DNA from 4 places in the Rhizobium sp. 05N430 genome. Region 3 is predicted to be linked to each of the others. Evidence: predicted binding sites of a transcription regulator. Region 3 holds the regulator's gene; each other region holds the start of a gene.
What was found. Region 3 encodes PhoB, which activates phosphate uptake and scavenging genes when phosphate is short. Its sites were predicted from a motif close to TGTCATNNANCTGTCAT; they were not measured.
Positions count from the first base shown of each region.

Region 1: a site for PhoB is predicted at 1,257-1,273, ahead of AC1DJO_RS00050 (DUF1045 domain-containing protein). Genes of this name have one in related genera too.
Region 2: a site for PhoB is predicted at 1,424-1,440, ahead of AC1DJO_RS11315 (alkaline phosphatase D family protein). Genes of this name have one in related genera too.
Region 4: a site for PhoB is predicted at 1,443-1,459, ahead of AC1DJO_RS13845 (DUF1045 domain-containing protein). Genes of this name have one in related genera too.

Region 1 is NZ_JBFTMO010000001.1:9,767-11,963, forward strand. It holds gene mnmC2 (tRNA (5-methylaminomethyl-2-thiouridine)(34)-methyltransferase MnmC2) at 1-60, opposite strand, end outside; gene AC1DJO_RS00045 (NAD(P)/FAD-dependent oxidoreductase) at 59-1,234, shown strand; gene AC1DJO_RS00050 (DUF1045 domain-containing protein) at 1,350-2,057, shown strand; gene AC1DJO_RS00055 (AraC family transcriptional regulator) at 2,105-2,197, shown strand, end outside.
Region 2 is NZ_JBFTMO010000004.1:175,175-177,371, forward strand. It holds gene AC1DJO_RS11315 (alkaline phosphatase D family protein) at 1-1,363, opposite strand, end outside; gene AC1DJO_RS11320 (M3 family metallopeptidase) at 1,497-2,197, opposite strand, start outside.
Region 3 is NZ_JBFTMO010000003.1:508,966-511,162, reverse strand. It holds gene pstB (phosphate ABC transporter ATP-binding protein PstB) at 1-157, shown strand, start outside; gene phoU (phosphate signaling complex protein PhoU) at 204-917, shown strand; gene phoB (phosphate regulon transcriptional regulator PhoB) at 950-1,633, shown strand; gene AC1DJO_RS09945 (GcrA family cell cycle regulator) at 1,700-2,197, opposite strand, start outside.
Region 4 is NZ_JBFTMO010000005.1:219,174-221,370, reverse strand. It holds gene AC1DJO_RS13850 (alpha-D-ribose 1-methylphosphonate 5-triphosphate diphosphatase) at 1-643, opposite strand, end outside; gene AC1DJO_RS13845 (DUF1045 domain-containing protein) at 655-1,350, opposite strand; gene phnE (phosphonate ABC transporter, permease protein PhnE) at 1,482-2,197, opposite strand, start outside.

The DNA.
Region 1 (2,197 bases), on a different contig from region 3:
GTCTCGCCATTCGAGCGGCTGGCTGTTGTTGCCAATCTGATCGGGATCGATATCTGTCATGCCACAAGCCGATAGTCCGGCTCTTCTCTCCGGTCAATCCGCCGATCTCCTGATCGCCGGCGGCGGCATCATGGGTCTGTGGGCGGCGGTTCACGCCGAGCGGCTGGGCATCGATACGTTGCTGATCGATGCCGGGCGGATCGGGCAGGGTGCCAGCGGCGGTCTGCTCGGCGCGCTGATGCCGCATATGCCGGACAAATGGAATGCCAAGAAGCAGTTCCAGTTCGATGCGCTTGTCAGCCTTGAAGGCGAGATCGCCGTTCTCGAGGCGGCAACCGGGCTTTCGGCCGGCTACCGGCGCTCCGGCCGTCTTATCCCGCTGCCGAAGCCGCATCTGAAGACCATTGCGCTCCGCCACTCCGCCGATGCCGAGACCAACTGGAATCAGCAGGGACGGGCGTTTCACTGGCATGTTAGCGATGCGCCACCTGTTCAGGGCTGGATAGACGCGGCAGCAGGCGAGAGCGGCTTCGTTCACGATACGCTGGCCGGTCGGGTGGCGCCGCGCGCGCTGATCGCCGTCCTCCGGGCGTTCCTGATGCGGGCGAAGCATGTTCGGCTTCTGGAGGAGGCGGCGCTCGACAGCCTTGATACAGGGGCGCGGATTGCCGTTATCGGCGGCCGGAGCATCGGCTTCGGCGATTGCATCATTGCCGCCGGGCACGGATCGTTCCCAATCCTTCAGCGCTTCACGCCCGATTTGCCGCAGCCGCTCGGGCAACCGGTGAAGGGGCAGGCGGCGCTGTTGAAAGCCGATGTCGATCCCGCAATGCCGACGATCTTCCGCGACGGGCTCTATATCGTCGCGCATGAGGGCGGGCATGTCGCGGTCGGCAGCACCAGCGAGAACAGCTTTGCGGAACCGTTGTCCACAGATGCGCTACTCGATCCGCTTATTGCCGCTGCGCGCGAGATGGTGCCGGTGCTCCGTGATGCGCGCGTTATCGAGCGCTGGGCGGGGCTGCGGCCGAAGGCGATCGACCGCGATCCCATGGTGGGGCCGCACCCGCTTCATGCGCATCTGCATGCGCTAACCGGCGGTTTCAAGGTCAGCTTCGGCCTGGCGCATCGGCTTGCCGAAGCTGTCGTTGCACCAATTGCAGGCGAAAAGCTCTCCTTCGACCTGCCTGAAAGCTTCGCGCTTTCGAGCCATATCACGGCCGCTTCACGCTAAACGTGAATTCGTCCAGAGTATATTTCGTTATTCTGTCATGCAAATCACCTATCTGCTTGCGCATCGACGGCGCCGGATTCGGCCGTGCGCCGCATTCTCAGATGGAGGAAATCGCATGCGCTATGCCATTTGCTTCACGCCTTCGCCGAGCGATCCGCTCAGCCATGTGGCGGCCAATTGGCTTGGCCGTAACGTTTTTTCGGGCGAGATGCTGGAGCCGCCGGCCGTTCGCGGTCTCGGCATTCACGAAATCGCCTTCCACACGGCCGTGCCGCGCCGCTACGGCTTTCATGGCGTGCTGAAAGCGCCGTTCCACCTCTCCGCGGAGGTATCTGAAGCGCAACTACTGCGGGAATTGATGCGCTTTTCCGGCACGTTCCAGCCGTTCAGCGTGCCGCGCATCGAAGTGGCGCGGCTCGGAAACTATTACAGCCTGGTTCCGACGTTGCCATGCGAGAATGTCCGCTATCTCGCATCGTCGATCGTTCAGCATTTCGATGGCTTCCGGGCGCCACTTTCGGAAGCCGATATCGAGCGGAGTGATCCCGACGGTTTGTCGGCGGCGCAGTTCACGAATCTACACCGCTGGGGCAACCCCTATGTGATGGACGAGTACCGGTTCCACATGCCGGTGACCGGCCCGGTCAATGTTGTCGACATGCCGCGCATCGAACAGGCGCTGCGTGGCATCTTCGAGCCGGTGCTGGCAGAGCCGATCGCCATCTCCAATATCGCGCTGATGATGGAAGAGGGCATGGGCGGGCCGTTCCGCGTTCACTCGCTGCATCCGATGGGCAAGGTCAGCGCCCGGAAGATCGCCTGATCACTTTTGTTCAAGAAGCGGCTGTGGAAAACTGCTATATCGGCGCGATGCAGAATATTTCCCAGGAACAGGCGACTGTTGCCATGCCGCTCGCCGGGGCGGAGACGACCCGCTTCTGGCGCGACCGGCGCTTCGACGGC
Region 2 (2,197 bases), on a different contig from region 3:
CATAGGTGCCCGAGTGAAGCGGCCCGGAGACGAATTCCCAGAAGGGCAGGAAATCCTGAAACCTGGCCTTGCCGGGATCGTAATAATGAGCCGCCGTATAGTGCACGTCGGCTGTCAGCCAGACGATATTGCCGATCGCCGCGTCACGGATGAAGCGCAGCAGATCGGCGAACTCAAGCTCCCGGCCAAGCGGCGCGCCGTTATCGCCGTTGGAGACGGATTCACTGCCGCTGCGCTTTCCATAATCGTCCCAGATCACCAGCCCGACCGGCAGATCGCAGGCGATCACCTTCCAGGTTGCCGTGGAACGGACAAGTTCGCGCTTCAGCCACGCCACCTGCGCCTCACCGAAAAGCCGCGATTGCGGCGTGAGATCGCCGTCGAGACCATTTGTGTTGGGACCGCGGTAGGAGCGAAGGTCGACGAAGAAGATATCGAGCAGCGGGCCGTAGGAAACCTTGCGATAGATCCGCCCCGGTTCCTCCGCCACATAGCGGATCGGCGTCATCTCGTGAAAAGCCCGGCTGGCGCGTGCAGCGAGCGTCGAGACGGACTTTTCCTTGTAGCGATCGTCGACACTCAGATCGGTGGAAGGAGACCAGTTGTTCAGCACCTCGTGATCGTCCCATTGGTAGAAAACCGGGCAGACGGCGTTGAAATCCGTCACATGCTCGTCGAGCAGATTGTATTTCCACTGGCCGCGAAATTCGGACAGCGTCTGCGCGATCGTCCGTTTCTCGTCGGTGACCACGCGGTTTTTCCAGATCCCGCCGTCTCGCAGACGGATCTCGTCGGGGATCGGATTGTCGGCGTAAATCGTGTCGCCGGAATGGATCATGAAATCAGGCCGATGGTAGGCGATCGTTTGGTAGCTCCGCATGCCCTCGTCATCGATCCCCCATCCCTGTCCTGCCGTATCGCCGGACCAGACGAAGCGGATATCCCGCCTTGTCGACGGCGCCGTGCGGAACTGACCGCGAATGGGCTCAGAGCGGCTGTTGATATCCTGCAGGTCTGCAGCCACGAAACGATAGAAGATCTCTTGATCCGGCGGCAATCCCTCAAGCAGCACCTTGCCGGCAAGATCGGTATCGGGCGTGACATCGAAGGATGCAAGCCGAACCGCGTTCGCAAATTTATCGGTGGTGGAATATTCGACGAACAATCGCGAGGGCCGGTCGACGCGCGCCCAGATCACGCCGGAATCCACATCGACATCGCCGGATTGCACGCCGGAGGTAAAGACCGGCCGGCTTGACGAGCCACGCGCATAGAACGGCATCGCAAGGCCCGCCGCCGCAAACCCACCGACCGCGCCGACCGAGGATAAAAACCGGCGGCGCGTCGTTTCTTTCAAGATCATGCCAAAGCCCCGGCTGCTTCAGGAGCGGGAACGAAGTGTCCCGCCCCAGCCTTGGGCAACCGTCATGTCAGTCTCTTGAAGACCACATGACGGTTTGCCGAAACTTCGGCGACAGTTTTGTTATGGCAAGCGCTCAGGCATCGCTGCCCGAGAGCTCCTTGAAGGTTGCCAGACCCTTTTTGACCAGCATCGCGTCCGGGCTCGGCAGCTTGCCGCGGAAGCCCTTGTAGGCATCTTCGGGGTCGAGCGAGCCGCCGGTCGAATAGATGTTGTCCTTCAGCTTCGCCGCCATTTCGCGGTTGAAGGCATCGCCGGTTTCCTCGAAAGCCGCAAACGCATCGGCATCCAGCACTTCCGACCACATGTAGGAATAGTAGCCGGCCGAATAGCCGCCGGAGAAGATATGCTGGAAGTGCGGCGAAGCATGACGCATGACCAGCGACTTCGGCATGCCGAGCTCGGCCAGAACCTCCGCCTGAACCGCCATCGGATCATCGACGGCATCGCGCGTATGGAATTCCATGTCGACGATCGCCGAGGAAGTGAATTCCACCGTATTGAAGCCCGCATTGAAGGTCCGCGCCGCGAGAACCTTGTCGAGCAGCGCCTGCGGCATCGGCTCGCCTGTCTCGAAATGCACCGCATATTGCTTGAGGATCGCGGGCACGGTCAGCCAGTGCTCGTAAAGCTGCGACGGCAATTCGACGAAATCGCGCGAGACACCGGTGCCGGAAACCGACGGATAGGTGACGTTCGACAGCATCCCATGCAGCGCATGGCCGAATTCGTGGAACAGCGTTCGGGCGTCGTCGAGCGACAGCAGCGCAGGCTTGC
Region 3 (2,197 bases):
CATCGTGACGCACTCCATGCAGCAGGCGGCCCGCGTCTCGCAGCGCACCGCCATGTTCCACCTCGGCAACCTCGTCGAGGAGAACGACACCGACAAGATGTTCACCAATCCGGACGATCCGCGCACCCAGGACTACATCATGGGCCGCTTCGGCTGATCTTTGGCGTCACGACTTCCGATAGAGACACTCAAGGACATTTCCCATGGCATCGACACATATCTTTTCTGCATATGACGAAGATCTGAAGTTCCTGACCCGCCGCATTTCCGAAATGGGCGGCCTGGCGGAACAGATGGTCTCCGACGCTGTGCGCGCGCTGGTCAACGGCGATGGCGCACTGGCGCAGAAGGTCATCTCCGACGACGTGATCCTCGATCACGCCGAGCGCGAGATCAACGACAAGGCGATCGTCACCATCGCCCGCCGCCAGCCGATGGCGTCGGACCTGCGCGAGATCATGGGTTCGATCCGCATCGCCGCCGACCTCGAGCGCGTCGGCGATCTCGGCAAGAACACCGCCAAGCGCGTCATCGCCGTGCAGAGCACCGGCGTTCCGCGCAAGCTCGGCCGCGGCCTGGAGCATCTCTCCGAACTGGCGCTCGTCCAGCTCAAGGAAGTGCTCGACGTTTACACGACGCGCGCCGCCGACAAGGCGAAGTCGATCCGCGAGCGCGACGAGGAAATCGACGCGATGTACACCTCGCTGTTCCGCGAGCTCCTGACCTACATGATGGAAGATCCGCGCAACATCACCAGCTGCACGCATCTGCTGTTCTGCGCCAAGAACATCGAACGCATCGGCGACCACGCCACCAACATCGCAGAAACCATCTACTACATGGCGACCGGCGCCCAGCCGGAGGGCGAGCGTCCGAAGGACGACACCGCCAACACCGTCGGCGCGGTCACGGAATAATATCCGGACCGGGCCTCAGGAGACAGAACAGAATGATCCCGAGAGTTGCAGTCGTTGAAGACGAAGAAGCACTGAGCGTGCTTCTTCGTTACAATCTCGAAGCCGAAGGTTTCGAGGTCGACACCATCCTGCGCGGCGATGAGGCGGAAATCCGCCTTCAGGAGCGGACGCCGGACCTTCTTATCCTTGATTGGATGCTGCCTGGCGTATCAGGCATCGAGCTTTGCCGTCGGCTGCGCATGCGCCCGGAGACCGAGCGTCTGCCGATCATCATGCTGACGGCGCGCGGCGAGGAAAGCGAACGCGTTCGCGGCCTCTCGACCGGTGCCGACGACTATGTCGTCAAGCCGTTCTCGACGCCCGAGCTCGTCGCTCGCGTCAAGGCGATGCTGCGCCGCGCCAAGCCCGAAGTTCTCTCGACCGTGCTGAAATGCGGCGATATCGAACTCGACCGTGAGACGCACCGCGTTCATCGCAAGACCCGCGAAGTCCGTCTCGGACCGACCGAGTTTCGCCTGCTGGAATTCCTGATGGCCTCTCCCGGCCGCGTCTTCTCGCGCTCGCAGCTTCTGGATGGCGTCTGGGGTCACGACATCTATGTCGACGAGCGCACCGTCGATGTCCATGTCGGCCGTCTGCGCAAGGCGCTGAACTTCTCCAACATGCAGGATGTCATCCGCACCGTTCGCGGCGCTGGATATTCGATGGAAGCTTGAAGCTCTCAGGTATGGGACACAAAAAAACGGGCCGTAAGGCCCGTTTTTCGTTTGTGCTTACCCGGCTCAGTTTGCCCGTGCCGCTGCCCTGCGGCGCTCGTTGACCGGCTGGTAGGCCAGGCGCTGGTGGTAGGTGCAGTAAGGCGAAGAATCCGGGCTTTCGCAGCCGCAGAAGTGGAAATCGTCCTTCAAGGGATCGCCGACCGGCCACTTGCAGGTGCGCTCGGTGAGCTCCGTCAGGCCGAGACGGCGGGAAATCGGGACGATCACGTTCTTGGCGGGACGGTATTCCATCTCCTCCATGACGTCGATCTCGATCTCTTCCTTCAGCATCGTCGCGCCCTGCTGGCGGGTGACCGTACGGGTCGTCGCCAGACGCGATGCGTAGGTTGGGGCGCGGGGTGCTGCCGCCGTACGCTTGGGAGCGCGGGCAGCCGTGGCGTTGCCGCCGGCCTTCGCACGGCCCGGCAGCGCCAGACGGTGAACCTTGCCGATAACGGCGTTACGGCTGACGCCGCCAAGCTGGGCAGCGATCTGGCTCGCGCTCAGCCCTTCGGACCACAG
Region 4 (2,197 bases), on a different contig from region 3:
TGCGGTGCGGCGTCGAGTTGCGGGCAGATTCGGCAAGCCGCTTCTCGATGAACTTGGCGAACACCTCGTCGGAGATGCCGCGCTTCTTCTGATAATAGAAGATGTACTGGTCCATGGTCTGGAATTGCCGCTGACCGGGCGCGTGGTCCATCAGCGAGACGAGCCGGACATAGGGATCGTTCTCGAAGTCGGCGAAATGCTCCATGACGTTGTCGGCCGAAACCTCGCAGCGCAGATGCAGCAGATGCTCGGCCCGCAGGCGGCCTTCCTGTTCGGCCTTCTGGATGGCGTCTGCCATGTCGCGCATCTCGCCGCGATCGAAGCCGCCATCCTCGTCCGCGCCCATGCGCAAGCAGTCGAAGACGGTGGTGATGCCGGAGGTGACGATCTGCGCATCGTGCGCCTGGATCGCTGCCGTCTTGTGCCAGCGCAGGCCGGGGCGTGGCGAGTAATGGCCTTCCAGATGGTCGGTATGCAGTTCGACGAGACCGGGAAGCAGGTAGTCGCCCTCGAAATCCTCGCCATGGGCCGAGTTGCCCTCGGAAATGTCGGCGATCTTCCCATCGCGGATCAGCAGCGAGCCGTGAAGGATGTCATCCTCGAGAATGATGCGGGCGTTGGAAAGCACGGTCTCTTTTGTCATTGCATCGTCTTTCAGCGTTTGGTGCCGGTAAGCGGCAAAAGGCTATGAACCTTGAAATCGGCGCCGCGTGTCTCCTCGGTGAAGACGGCGATGCCGGAAATGGGAAGCGGGCGGCCGGTGAAAGCGCCAAAACGCCGCTCCAGGATCGATTTCATCAGCGCCGAGCGCTCGTCGGGAACCTGGCCGGTCAATGTCATGTGGAAGCCGAAATCGTCCATGACATAGGGATAGCCCCAGCGCATCAGATTGGCTCTCTGGCTTTCCGTCAGCTTCTCCGGCTTGCGCCTGGCAATATCGGCCTCGGACAGGGCGGCACGCAGCGGCTCGAAGGACTTTACCACGCTTGCGGCAAAATCCTGAAGCGGCGGATGCAGCGAACCGGGCACGAGTGCGAAGAACCGGCCAAGCTGGCCGAGCACCAGTTCGGGAATTTCGAAGGCTGGAGTGCGGGCCGCGAAATCCTCGACCACGGCCATCAGGTCGCTCTCGGTCACCGAGGAGGCAAGCGCGAATGGCGCCTTGATCGTCGCGTGGAAGCCGTAACGGCGCGGATCTGCGGTCAGTGCCAGCTGCTCTTCGGCAGGAAGCCCCGCCTCTTCGGGAGCCGGGTAAGTTTCGCCGGAAAACGCATCGCGGCCGAGCCATTCGGCAGCCGCCCGCGTCAGGAAATCATCCTGCGGCGGCGTGAAATAGAGAGCGTATCGCAAAGGTCTTGTCCCGGGAAAGCGTCAGAAACAGGGGTCGCAATGTCAGTGATTTGACTGCGGACTGCAAGCTGGTTCCCGGCTAAAAGATTTCCGTGACAGAATGATGATGACGCCGGGGCGCCATCATCTTTTTAATGAGTCTTGCTGCCCATCAGCCGGTGGCGAAGCGCATTCGAAGCCATGTCAAACAGGAAGACGACGATCAGGATCAGGATGACCATATAAGCGACGTTCTCCCAGTTGGAGTTCGTACGCATGGCTTCCCAAAGCTTCAGGCCGATGCCGCCGGCACCGACGGCGCCGATGATCGTCGCGCCGCGGACATTCGACTCCCACTGGTAGAGCGTCTGGCTGACGATGACGGGGACGATCTGCGGGATGATTCCGTAGCGATGTACGAGCATGGTCGAGGCACCCGTCGATTTGATGCCTTCGCGCGGCTTGTTGTCGATATTCTCGAGGCCTTCCGAATAGAGCTTTCCCAGCGTTCCCGTCTCCGTCAGGAAGATGGCGCCGGAACCGGCAAGCGGCCCGGGGCCGAAAGCACGCGTTAGGAACAGCGCCCAGATCAGCATGTCGACCGAGCGCAGGAAGTCGAAGAAGCGCTTCAGCATCTGGTTCAGCAAGCGGTTCGGCGTGATGTTGCGCGCCGCCAGGAAAGCCAGCGGGAACGCCACGAGCGAGCCGAGCAGCGTGCCGAGGAAGGCCATGACGATGGTCTGGAAAAGCTTGGTCCAGACGTCGCCGTGCTGCCAGGCCGAGTTGTTCCAGATATTGTCGAAGGCAAGCGAGATGTTCGACTGGCTGGGGTCGAGACGCGGGCCCGAAACGATCAGGCTCAGAACTT